DNA from 4 places in the Bowmanella denitrificans genome. Region 3 is predicted to be linked to each of the others. Evidence: predicted binding sites of a transcription regulator. Region 3 holds the regulator's gene; each other region holds the start of a gene.
What was found. Region 3 encodes MetJ, which represses methionine synthesis genes. Its sites were predicted from a motif close to TAGACGTCTAGACGTCTA; they were not measured.

Region 1 (3,307 bases), on a different contig from region 3:
GTGGCAGGGTAAAAGCCAAAGGGGAGGGAGCAGCTTTGTCAGCGGGTTATTGCTGACCCTGGCCGATGTTAAGGCCATATTCTTTTATGCCAGTTTGTTTCCGGTTTTTGTCGACCTGGACCGTTTAACCCTGATGGACATAGCCAGCCTGGTATGGATTACCATAGGTGCGGTTGGCGGCGTCAAAGTGGCTTATGCATTACTGGCAGCACGCTTGGCCGAGCGGCTTTCGCAAAAATTTGCGATACCGCTTTTAACTAAGCTGAGCGGCGCAACGATGCTGGGTTTTGGTGGTTATCTGTTGAGTAAGCATTAATGGTCATTCAAGCGGATAATAAAACGCCGGGGAATCCCGGCGTTTGATTTGAGCGCGTTCTGAGTTTTATAGCGCGCTGCGCAGGGCCTCGGCCTTGTCGGTGGCTTCCCAGGGAAACTCTTCGCGACCAAAGTGCCCGTAAGCGGCGGTGGCCTGATAGATAGGTCGTTCCAGATCCAGCATTTTAATCAGGCCGTAAGGGCGCAGATCAAAATGCTCTCGCACCAGTGCAATCAGGGTATCTTCATCCACCTTGCCAGTGCCGAAGGTATCAATACTGATAGAGGTGGGTTCTGCCACACCTATGGCGTAAGAAACCTGAATTTCACATTTATCCGCTAAACCTGCCGCGACAATGTTCTTGGCCACATAACGGCCAGCGTAGGCGGCAGAACGATCCACTTTGGATGGGTCCTTACCGGAGAAAGCGCCACCGCCATGACGGGCCATACCGCCGTATGTATCAACAATAATCTTACGGCCGGTCAGACCGCAATCCCCCATTGGGCCACCAATCACAAAGCGACCTGTGGGGTTAATAAAGAATTTAGTCTGACTGGTCAGCCACTCACCAGGCAGCACGGGTTTGATGATTTCTTCCATCACCGCTTCCTGCAGGTCTTTGGTGCTGATGGAATCGCAATGTTGGGTGGATAGCACCACCGCATCGATACCCACTGGCTTACCATCGGCATACACAAAGGTCACCTGACTCTTGGCATCGGGGCGCAGCCAGTTCAGCGTGCCGTTTTTGCGCACTTCGGCCTGACGCTTTACCAGTAAATGCGAATAGGTGATAGGCGCTGGCATTAATACGTCGGTTTCATTGGTGGCATAGCCAAACATCAGGCCCTGATCGCCGGCACCCTGTTCTTCAGGGCGGGTTCTGTCTACACCCTGATTGATATCCGGGCTTTGCTTGCCGATGGCGTTAAGAATGGCGCAGGAGTCGGCATCAAACCCCATATCTGAATGCACATAGCCGATTTCCCGCACCGTTTTGCGGGTCAGCTCTTCAATATCCACCCAGGCTGACGTAGTGATTTCGCCACCGACCAGTACCATACCTGTCTTAACATAGGTTTCACAGGCAACTCGGGCCTTCGGGTCCTGGGTCAGAATGGCATCAAGAACCGCATCAGAAATCTGATCGGCAATTTTATCCGGATGACCTTCGGATACAGACTCTGAGGTAAACAGATGCTTGGCCATAATTCTTCCTCATTCACAAATTCATTACTGACCGATAGGTTAACGGCCACATTACCGCGCATTTTACCCAAGCGATTAAAAAAAACCAGTCTTTACTTCTAGACGTCTAAATGTCTGTGTCAGTTTTGCTTGCCACAAGCCGCACTCCCGGAATAAATACAACGGCCTCGTTCGCAGGGGGAGCCAGCTGGGAAAATTGTGCCATTACTGCAGGGTACTCACCGCCTCTGGTGAGCAGACGTTGGATGTATTCATGGCGTGCTACGACCTTTTCGAATATCAGCCATGACATTTCTTAGTAATAACACTGGGGCAATAACTTATTCACCTTTGGCATTGCGGAATCTGCCAAGGACGTTGCAGTTGAGCCGGGGCTGGGTAAGAATAGGTGCCCGTTTTTGCCAAGAACAGTCCAGGCCGCCTAGAGGGCCTGTCAGCAGGAGTCAGTATGCCCCAATCGTCACAAGTCGCTCGTCGCGAATTAGCCAATGCCATTCGTGCCTTATCCATGGATGCGGTGCAAAAAGCCAAGTCTGGCCACCCAGGTGCCCCCATGGGCATGGCGGATATTGCCCAGGTCCTGTGGTGTGATTTTTTAAATCACAACCCGGCCAATCCCGATTGGACCAACCGTGACCGCTTTGTGCTATCTAACGGCCATGGTTCGATGCTGATTTATTCGCTGTTGCATCTGACCGGCTATGCCCTGCCAATGGAAGAGCTGAAAAACTTTCGCCAGTTGCATTCCAAGACCCCAGGCCACCCCGAATACGGCTACGCGCCAGGGGTAGAAACCACTACTGGACCGCTGGGTCAGGGCATCAGTAATGCTGTGGGTATGGCCATTGCCGAGAAAGCTCTGGCGGCACAGTTTAACCGTGATGGCCATGACATTATTGACCATTTTACTTACTGCTTCTTGGGCGATGGCTGCCTGATGGAAGGGGTGTCACACGAAACCTGTTCACTGGCTGGCACCCTGGGTCTTGGCAAATTGATCGCATTTTGGGACGACAACGGTATTTCCATTGACGGGCACGTGGAAGGCTGGTTTACCGACAATACACCAGAGCGCTTCCGCGCCTATGGCTGGCATGTGATTGAAAGCGTCGACGGGCATGACCCTGAACAGGTAAAAGCCGCTATCGAAGCGGCCAGGGCAGAAACCAACAAACCGACACTGATTTGTACTAAAACCATTATTGGTTTTGGTTCGCCGAATAAATCCGGCAGCCATGATTGCCATGGTGCGCCTTTGGGCGACGATGAAATTGCCGCGGCCCGTGAATTTCTTAATTGGCCCCATGCACCTTTTGATATTCCGGCCGAGGTTTACGCCGGTTGGGATGCCAAAGATAAAGGGGCCAGATTGGAGCAGGACTGGAACGCCAAGTTTGACGCTTATGCCAGTGCCTATCCGGAGCTGGCGGCTGAACTGAATCGCCGTCTGGCTGGCGAACTACCTGCCGATTTCAGCGATAAGGCCAATGCCTTTATTCGCCAGTGCCAGGACAAGGCCGAGAATATTGCCAGCCGCAAGGCTTCGCAAAACGCCATTGAAGCCTTTGCCGCATTGTTACCAGAAGTGATTGGCGGCTCTGCCGATCTGGCCGGTTCCAATCTGACACTATGGTCCGGCTCCAAAGGCCTGACTGCGGATGATGCCAGCGGCAACTACATCTACTACGGTGTGCGCGAGTTTGGTATGAGTGCCATTATGAACGGCATTGGTCTGCACGGCGGTTTCAGACCCTACGGCGCCACCTTCCTGATGTTTAT
Region 2 (3,307 bases), on a different contig from region 3:
CAATTTGTTTAATGCACTGGCCCAAGTCTTCTATGGCCTCGGCGACCTTTTGAGGATCGGTTTCTGTGTCCAGATAGATGTTCAATGGCGTCATCTTGCGCTCGATATACAAGTGCTTGATGATCACCTCTGTGTCGGTGAGCTCGATACTGCTATTGGCCACATCCAGCAGTTCGTCCAGCAGCGCCTGACTGACCCTGGTGCGTGGCAGGCGAAAATTCACATATTCGTGGGTGTCAGCCATACGGCCAACCCTGTCGCTCATTTTCACCAACCGATAACAGTCCTTAACATGCTGGCGGGTAATTTTCTTACTTTCGGCAAATTCGTCTTTGATGACCTTAAATACCACCCCATAAGTGGGCAGGTGGAATACCGCCATCACCAGGCCTTTGATACCCGGGGCCGCTTCAAACAAATCGTCGCTGTGCTGAAGGTGTTGTAAAAAGTTGCGATAAAACACCGTCTTGCCATGCTTGTAATAGCCCAGGGAAATATACAGCTCAAAATGCTTCTTGTTGGGCAATAGCTCCTGCAGAAAAGCCACTACCTCTGCCGGGTGCTGGGTATCCACCATAAAATAGGAGCGGGCAAAGCCAAATAAAACACTCAAGTCGCGCCGCTCGGTTAACAAGGTATCTACCACTAACTGCCCTTGTTTGTTATGCATCAGCGCCATCACGAAGGGGATGGGGTTGCCCTCGGTGCACATACGGCCAATCAGATAGGCGGCCTTATTGCGATAAAACACGCTTTGTAATATCTCGACTTTATTAATGCTGGCTAACTGTTCGCGACTGAAACTGTCCCGCAGGTATCGCTCCAGATGCTGCAAATCCCGCTCCAGATTGGCATAGGGAATGCGAAAGCTGTAACGGTCGAGTATTGCTTCCAGCGTATCTCGGATGCGGCCGCGGGCATCGAAGCTGTTGATAACGGACGCTCTTACCTGGCCTGGTAAATAGCAACGACTGGGTAACACAAACATCATGTCATCATCAATTTTCTGGTGGCGGAATAGTCGCCCTATAACGGAGTTGAAGAAAGTTTCGGCTAATTCGAATTGCCCGTGATGATCAAGTTGTTTAAGGTAGTGCTGCTTAAGTGAACGCCAGAAGTCCTGGTCCTGCTTATGTGGGTGACAACTCTGGTAAATTTCGGCGACCACTTCAGCCAGACTTTGGTCGTAAATGGCGATGCGCTCGCGGGCCGCAGTCTGTACCGCGCGCCAGTCGGCCTGCTCGAAACGTTCTCGGGCGGCACTGGTAATGCGGCTGTACCAGCGAAAGCTTTTTTCAAAGCCTTTGAGGATTTGATACGCAATTTTGCTGGCAGATGGTGATGGCAATAGGTGTTCCTCCGATAAATGGGGCTGCCGCACAAAGTATGCGTTACATCAGGAATTGATAACGAGAATAACGGAACAAAGATGGGTTTTCCTGTATTGATTTGCGATGACTCCATGCTGGCACGAAAGTCGGCACAGCGAGCGTTACCCATTGACTGGGATGCCGAAGTGAGTTTTGCGGCCAATGGCCGTGAAGCCATTGTGGCCCTGCAGCGTCAGCACTTCGGCTTGTTATTGTTGGATTTAACCATGCCGGAGATGGACGGTGTCGAAGTGCTGGAGCAAATTAAAGCGCTGGGCATTGAGGTCTTTGTAGTGGTAATCTCGGGCGATATACAGCCACAAATGCAGCAAAGAGTAAGAGAGCTGGGGGCATTGGACTTTATTGCCAAACCCGTGGACAGCCAGAAGTTGCAGGCTATTTTGCAGGGGTTTGGCTTGTACCGGCCAGCAGCGCAAAGCGCCCATGCCTAAATACTCAATGATATTGGTATAAGAACCAATCGATATAAGCTACGGGCGCTGCCTGTCGCAATTGGATGGAATTACGTCTTGACATATAGACGTCTATACGGCAAATTGAAACGCATGAAATTTATTCGTCGCACCACTACCACCATGATGATTACCACCACAAGACTGGTGGTCGCTGGCTAGTGCGCAACAGAATATCAACAAGCCCGCGACCCCACCAGGAAGCGGGTTTTTTTTTATCCAGGAGCAGCAAATGAAGGTAATGAAATTCGGGGGATCCTCGCTCGCAGATGCCGAGCGCTATCTGATGGTCAAAGATATCGTGCTGCCAACCCACCAGGACACCGGCGCGGCAGTGGTACTGTCGGCCCCTAAGGGCGTCACCAATGCCTTGTCGTCTCTGGTTGATATGGCAGTGGCCGGACAGGACTACCAGGAACTGTTTGACAAACTGACCACCACCCTGACCGGGATTGTGCGCGAGCTGACCGAACATATCAGCGGTTTCGACGGCACCACCCTGCTTACCTACATTGATGAGCTGCTCAGTGAGTTGCATCAGAACCTGGATGGCATCAAGCTTATTCACTGCAGTCCGGATGCGGTGACGGCCAAGATTCTGAGTCTGGGCGAATATGTCAGCGTCAACATTTTCAGTAAGCTGATGACTGCGCTGGGCCATACCAACCTGATTATTGATCCGGTGCAGTATGTGTTGGCCGAAGGGGATTATCTGGACAGCATTGCTGATGTGGCAGAAAGTCGCAGCCGTTTTGGCGATATCCCTAAAGACGGTTCGGTGCTATTGATCATGCCGGGTTTTGTGGCGGCCAATGACAAGGGCGAAAAAGTCACCCTGGGACGTAACGGTTCGGATTATTCCGGCGCCATACTGGCGGCTTGTATTGATGCCGAGTGTTGTGAAATCTGGACCGATGTGGACGGGGTGTACAATGCCGATCCTAACCAGGTGGAAGGCGCGGTGCTGCTGGATAAGCTGACCTATCAGGAGGCCATGGAGCTATCCTACTTCGGTGCTAAGGTTTTACACCCTAAAACCATCGGCCCGATTGCGCAGCATCATATTCCCTGTCTGATCCGTAATACCCTCAATCCTGTGGCCCCAGGTACCCTGATCAGCAATGAGCCCAGCACGGTCTGGACCAGCGTCAAAGGTATTTCGCACCTGTCGGATGTGACCATGTTTAATGTGGCAGGTCCTGGCATGAAGGGTATGGTGGGGATGGCCAGCCGGGTCTTTGAGGTCATCTCTAATGCCAATATTTCCATCAGCCTGATCACCCAGTCGTCCAGTGAATACAGCATCAGTTTCTGTATTCACAGTAAGGACGCTGCCCGCGCGCTGGCGCTACTCGAAGATGCGTTTCGCCTGGAGCTGGAAAATCAGTTGCTGGAGCCCATTGAGATGCGCCAGGAACTGGGCATTGTCACCCTGGTTGGTGATGGTATGCGCCGGGTTAAAGG
Region 3 (3,307 bases):
ATATGACAAATCGCATAGCTGAGCTCACAGCGATTCAGCGTATAAAAATGGAAGTTACGCACCCCTTCTTTGGCCAGAATACGCGCCATATCCATAGCAATGCTGGCACCCAACAGATTACGGGTGGTCTGGTCATTATCGTCCAGACCTTCATACATCTTATGCAACCAGTTTGGCACATGCACATTGGTCATACCGGCAAAACGCACCAGAGTATTGTAATTCGTTACCGGCAAAATACCGGGGATGATTTCCAAATCTATTCCTGCGGCTGCGGCCCGGTCACGAAAGCGCAGAAACACTTCGGCATCGAAGAAAAACTGCGTAATAGCCGAACTTGCACCGGCTTCGGCCTTACGTTTCAGATTCAGCAAGTCAAACTGGCCATTAGGCGCTTCAGGGTGAATTTCCGGATACGCCGCCACGGCAATATCGAAATCCGCCACATCTTTCAGTAACGCCACCAGATCCGCCGCATACAGCTCGGTTTTGTCCACGCCTTTAGGCAAATCACCGCGCAGGGCAACAATCTTACGAATACCAGCCTGCCAGTAGTCATGGGCGATTTGCTTAAGCTCTTCTCGGCTGGCATCCACACAGGTCAAATGTGGCGCGGCCGCCACACCGGTCTCGGCCTGGATACGTTTCACCACATCATGGGTACGATCCCGCTCGCCACTGTTCGCACCATAAGTCACCGACATATAAGCTGGCTTAAGGGGTGCCAGGCGCTGCACTGAATGCCACAGAGTTTGTTCCATTTGCTCAGTTTTAGGCGGGAAAAATTCAAAAGACACATTGATATTGCGCAATTCAGACAAGGAATTGTTCAGCGCATCAATGCCCTGGGCATAGGAAACCATAGTGACTCCTGGAATAAGCTCTGGATTTTGGACGTTTAGATGGCTAAATCTACTTGTATTCCGCCCAGACATCAAGATGTTTGGACTTCCAGATTGACTGAATCCTGCCAGCGGTTAGAATTTTGCCATCTAACTTAAAATAAAACAGGCAGAAACATGGCTAAATGGAATGGCGAGTATATTCATCCCTACGCCGAGCATGGAAAAAAGAGCGAGCAGGTAAAAAAAATTACCGTGTCCATTCCATTGAACGTACTCAAAGTACTAACCGATGAGCGGACGCGCAGACAGATCAACAATTTACGTCACGCCACGAATTCGGAGTTGCTGTGTGAAGCATTTCTGCATGCGTTTACCGGGCAACCCCTACCCAATGATGCCGATCTGCAGAAAGACAATCCTCATCGTATTCCGGCAGAAGCACGCAAAATTATGGAAAAAATGGGTATTGATGTTGACGCAGTGGAAGCCGAGGAAGACTGAAAATAACGTTAAGCGAGCCTGACTTCCGGTTGGGCCGTTTGCAACGCCTTTGCCCCTGCCTGCAACAAATAAAAGTCCGGTTCTTCCGCACTTACGCAGAAGCCAGCATTTACATAAAATTGCAGAGCTTGCTGATTACAACGAAACACCCTGAGTGTTAACTCTTGAGCCTGATAGACCTTAAGCAATTGCAATAGCAACCTACGTCCAATTCCCTTATTGCGCCATTGTGGTGCCATAATCAGCATCGTAATATATAGGCCATGCTTTGGACGTTGGCAGAGCTGAATATAACCAAGATTGAGGTGGCCAGATACCACCAATAGATTTTGATTATCCTGCCAGCGCTTAGCAAAATCCTGACGCTGCCAGTTCTCATCCCATCCCCACTGACTTTCAATATGTCCACGCATGGCCTGCTGATAATGCCGCCAGAAGTAACTTTTATCCTCATTGCCCGCCTGGGCCAGACGAAGATTTATCACGACACGTCCTGCACAGGTGCAACATCCAAACGCCCTACCGACACTTTAACCACCTGCACCGTCTGCCCAGCTGTTAAATGTTGCTGACTGTGTACCTGCCAAGCAATACCTGAATAACGATACTCAAAACTCTTACCTGGCTGCAGTGCCTCGGTAACTGCAAACTGATGCCCGATCAGATCACTTTGTACCTGTACCGGTTTTCCTTTCGCCTGCATATTTTTTAGCGGCTTCCACAACAACAACGCAAACAAGGCACTCAACACGGCGAGGCTGGCCAGAGCGCTGAACATATCCTGTCCAAGCAAGCCAAGATACATCATCAGCCCGGTGGCCAGCGCTGCCAGGCCAATAAAGAACAACACAAAGGTGGCAAAGCCCAGGATCAGTACTTCAACGGCCAGCAGTGCCAGGCCTAACACCATCAGACTCTCGGCCAGATGCTGATTCAGTAGGTCCATCGGTTACCCCTTTTTTATATTCTCGATAATGGTCATGGCCTGCGCTACCATTGACGCGGCATCAGTCCCACTGTCTGGTAGCAACACCACTGAGGACTCTTTAGCAATGGCTTGTTTGGCTTCAATGGCCTTAGTGGCCAGATCCAGTTGAATCGCCTTCTGGCCTTGTTCTGTGTTGGCCGCTTCGCCCACCAGTCGCAATGCTTCGGCCTGCGCCTCTGCCACCGCCAGAATAGCTTTGGCTTCACCCTCAGCGCGCAGCACCTGCTCTGCTTTGTCCGCTTCGGCGGCCAGTACCACTGAAGCTTTTTCACCCTCGGCACGGTTAATAGCCGCTTGCCTGTCACCTTCAGATTCCAGGATCTGTGCCCTTTTGACTCGTTCCGCCTTCATTTGCGCTTCCATAGCTTCCATAACCGAATGCGGTGGCACAATGTCTTTAATTTCATAGCGCATCACCTGGATGCCCCAGGGGCCAGAGGCTTCGTTTATGGCTGATACGATATTAGTGTTAAGTTGATCACGCTCTTCAAAGGTTTTATCCAGTTCCATTTTACCCAGCTCTGAACGCATAGTGGTTTGCGCCAACTGAGTCACGGCAAAGATATAATCATCCACCCCATAGGTGGCCTTGTAGGGATCCAGCACCCGGAAATACAGCACCCCATCCACCTTAAGAGAGATGTTGTCACGGGTAATAGCGCTTTGTTCCGGCACATCCACGGCCTGCTCTTTCAGCGAGCGGTCGGCGGCAATCCGGTCAATAAAAGGTACGATAAAATTCAGTCCGGCTTCGCGGGTGGTCTGGTATTTACCAAATCGCTCAATCAGATAAGCCCGATTCTGAGGGACAAAGATAATGGCGGATTTTAATACCACCACCACAAAAATCAGTAGAAAGGTCTCAATACGTAAAATGTAGTCAAACAGTATATCCATATTTTTCTCCAATGACGTTCCACTAAATTCCGCCTAACATAGTTCAGTGCCAGAGCACTGACAATGACTAATTTCA
Region 4 (3,307 bases), on a different contig from region 3:
CTTGGCCATCAGAAAAGGTGACCACAGTACCCACACAAGGGGTAAATGCTGCAGAAGTTTAATCATCCCTGATTCTCCAATGGCCCGTCAGACAACTGCAATGCTTGTCGTTCAGCCCGTCTAACCTGTTGATAAAGAACGAACACCGCCAAACAGCAAAAGCTCGTGCAAAGAAACAGTGCGGGGCCGCCATAGGCCTTGAGCAGCAGACCACCGATATAAGGTGCAATAGCAAATCCCAGCGAATAGATAGCCGCAGCCCCGTAGTAAACCCCGCGCATATTGGGCGGCGCAATGCGATCGATTTGAATATTCATGGTAGGAAAAAGCACACATTCGCCCAGGCTCAGTAGAAAGGTGGCAACTATCCAACCCCAATACCATTCTACCGGATTAAGGGCATAACCTAACTGGGAGAGTGTCAGCAGTACCATGCCTACTTGCACCCTGTGAGTCAAACTGCGCTTTTGCATCAGTCTTACCATCACAAATTGGAAACAGACGATCGTCATACCGTTGGTGAAAATCAGGGTGCCAACTAACTGCACCACGTTGTCCAATCCTTCACGACTCAGATACTGAACCAGGGATGAGTCCATATGCGCAAAGACAAATGCCACTAAAGTATTGGCGGCAACCAGCAGCAAAAACAGCTTATCCTGCTTAAGTACGGTTAATATCTGTCTGAGGGGCACAATGCTGGCTGTCGCAGTTTTGGGGGACGAAGGACGACGAAACCCCCACCAGACAACCCATAGCAAAATAAGATACACGGCTGCAACGGCAAAAAACGTATGCTGCTGGCCGGAAAAACCCAGCCATACGCCCGCCAGGGGAAACAGTGCCGCACCCACATTGATGGAAAAGTAGCGTAACTGAAAAGCCATCTCACGCATTTCACTGCTTGGCAGCATATCGCTGATGATGGCTTTGGCTGGTGGTTCCCAAATCTCCCGGCTAATGGCGCAAAAGGTCATGCAGATAGCATAAAGCAGTACCTGATCGGCAACGGCAAGCAGACTGAAAGCCAGTACTGCCAGCACCCCGGCAGTGATCAGCATGGTTTTACGCCCCAGCCTGTCGGTGAGTGCCCCGGCGTAAAACCCCACCAATACGGCCGATACGGCAGACAAGGTCATGGTCAGGCCCACTTGCCATTCGTTCAGGTTGAACTTCTGGTAAAGCATAATGGCCATGAAGGGCCAGACCATAAAGAAGGTACCACGTGAAAAGAATACCCCCAGGATCATAATCCACACCAGGGAAGGAAATTGTCTAGCCAGTTGCCAGTTCACGCTATCTGGTCCTTCAGGGTCTTTTAACAGGTGTATAAGCTATAGGTTTTACTCTTGATTTAAAAGTCACCTTTTACAAACCGATCCTCTGCACGCGCGGTAATGGCGGCGCTGACGTACTGCAAAGACAGACTGTGAACTTTGATTTCCATCTTATTATACTTGTTTTGGACGTCTAGACGTAAAGAGGTTGACATTTCCAGACGTCTTGGCAAGATCGCCATAGCGCCGGGGCGGCCTATTCGTTCACTTGTTCGGAGCACTACCATGCCAATTCGCATACCCAATGACTTACCTGCACAAGATGTTTTAGGCGAAGAGAACATTTTTGTGATGGGGATGGACCGTGCGGCCCATCAGGATATTCGTCCTTTGGAAGTCGGTATTCTGAATTTGATGCCGAATAAGATTGAGACCGAAGTGCAACTGTTGCGACTGCTGTCCAATACGCCATTGCAAATCAATGTGGATTTAATTCGGATTGACAACGAAGCACCGAAGAATACCCCGAAAGCCCATATGGATGCGTTTTATCACCAGTTTGAAGATGTGGCGCAGAAGAAGTATGACGGGCTGATTGTCACCGGCGCACCGCTTGCCTTGCTGGATTATGAAGATGTTAAGTACTGGGATAAGATGCAATCGGTACTGGATTGGGCACGACGCCATGTGCAGTCCACCCTGTTTTTGTGCTGGGCCGCCCATGCAGCCATGTACCATTACTATGGTATTGACCGGCGTCTGCGCGAAAATAAGCTCTCTGGCGTGTTTGTGCATCAGGTTAATCAGGAGCACGATGAACTGCTGCGCGGTTTCGACCCGGTATTCAACGCCTGCCATTCCCGTTTTGGGGAAATTCCGACAGACACCTATTTGTCATTAGCGGATATCAAGGTACTGGCCACCTCAGACAAGGCCGGGGTTTACCTGGCAGCCAGTAAGGACAAGCGTTTGGTATTTGTTACCGGTCACCCAGAATATGACCCTGATACCCTGGCAGGTGAATATCAGCGCGATCTGGATAGTGGCCTGTCGCCTGCTGTGCCGGATAATTATTTCCCTGGCGATGACCCTGGCAAGCCGCCATTGGTCACCTGGCGCTCCCATGGTAATTTGTTGTTCACCAACTGGCTGAATTACTATGTGTATCAGGAAACCCCGTATAACCTGTCGGATATTGCCTGAAAGGCATAAAGAGGATTGTTTAGTTGAAGCTTAAGCCCATCGAAGAGGCCCTGAAATCGCGCATCCTGATCCTGGATGGCGCCATGGGCACCATGATCCAGCAGCATAAGCTGGAAGAAGCCGATTATCGCGGACAGCGTTTTGCCGACTGGCATATGGATATCAAGGGCAACAATGATTTGCTGGTATTAACCCAGCCAGAGATTATTTCTGACATTCATGAACAGTATCTGGCTGCAGGGGCCGATATTCTGGAAACCAACACCTTTAACGCCACCTCTATCGCCATGGCGGATTATGATATGCAGGCGCTGGTGTATGAAATTAATCTTGAGGCCACCCGTTTGGCCAGGCAGGCTTGCGACAAATACAGTACGCCTGAACGCCCCCGCTATGTCGCCGGGGTGTTAGGTCCCACTAACCGCACCGCCTCAATCTCGCCAGATGTGAATGATCCAGGCAAACGTAATGTCACCTTTGATGAGTTGGTAGCAGCCTATGAAGAGGCCACTCAGGCCCTGATGGAAGGCGGTGCAGATATTATTCTGATTGAAACCATCTTTGATACCTTAAATGCCAAAGCAGCCGCCTTTGCGGTGGAAAATGTATTTGAAAAACGCCAGCAACGTTTGCCGGTGATGATCTCAGGCACGATCACCGATGCGTCGGGGCGTACCCTGTCCGGGCAAACCACCGAAGCTTTTTATTATTCACTGCGCCATATAAAGCCGCTGTCCTTTGGTCTTAATTGCGCTCTGGGGCCGGATTTGCTGCGCCAGTATGTGCAGGAGCTCAGTGATGTGTGCGAATGTGCGGTATCTGCCCAC

Region 1: the regulator MetJ is predicted to act here: its motif matches at 1,620-1,637, upstream of metK (methionine adenosyltransferase).
Region 2: the regulator MetJ is predicted to act here: its motif matches at 1,909-1,926, upstream of thrA (bifunctional aspartate kinase/homoserine dehydrogenase I).
Region 4: the regulator MetJ is predicted to act here: its motif matches at 1,464-1,481, upstream of metA (homoserine O-acetyltransferase MetA).

The regions. Positions count from the first base shown of each region.
Region 1 is NZ_BAAAEI010000002.1:82,145-85,451, forward strand. Features, by position in the region: gene ABD028_RS01560 (LysE family translocator) at 1-316, shown strand, start outside; gene metK (methionine adenosyltransferase) at 383-1,528, opposite strand; gene tkt (transketolase) at 1,977-3,307, shown strand, end outside.
Region 2 is NZ_BAAAEI010000002.1:41,131-44,437, forward strand. Features, by position in the region: gene aceK (bifunctional isocitrate dehydrogenase kinase/phosphatase) at 1-1,348, opposite strand, end outside; gene ABD028_RS01365 (response regulator) at 1,430-1,822, shown strand; gene thrA (bifunctional aspartate kinase/homoserine dehydrogenase I) at 2,076-3,307, shown strand, end outside.
Region 3 is NZ_BAAAEI010000028.1:88,162-91,468, forward strand. Features, by position in the region: gene metF (methylenetetrahydrofolate reductase) at 1-863, opposite strand, end outside; gene metJ (met regulon transcriptional regulator MetJ) at 1,020-1,346, shown strand; gene ABD028_RS20820 (GNAT family N-acetyltransferase) at 1,355-1,831, opposite strand; gene ABD028_RS20825 (NfeD family protein) at 1,828-2,292, opposite strand; gene ABD028_RS20830 (SPFH domain-containing protein) at 2,296-3,231, opposite strand.
Region 4 is NZ_BAAAEI010000007.1:58,726-62,032, reverse strand. Features, by position in the region: gene ABD028_RS08570 (DUF1287 domain-containing protein) at 1-9, opposite strand, end outside; gene ABD028_RS08565 (MDR family MFS transporter) at 63-1,295, opposite strand; gene metA (homoserine O-acetyltransferase MetA) at 1,563-2,480, shown strand; gene ABD028_RS08555 (homocysteine S-methyltransferase family protein) at 2,504-3,307, shown strand, end outside.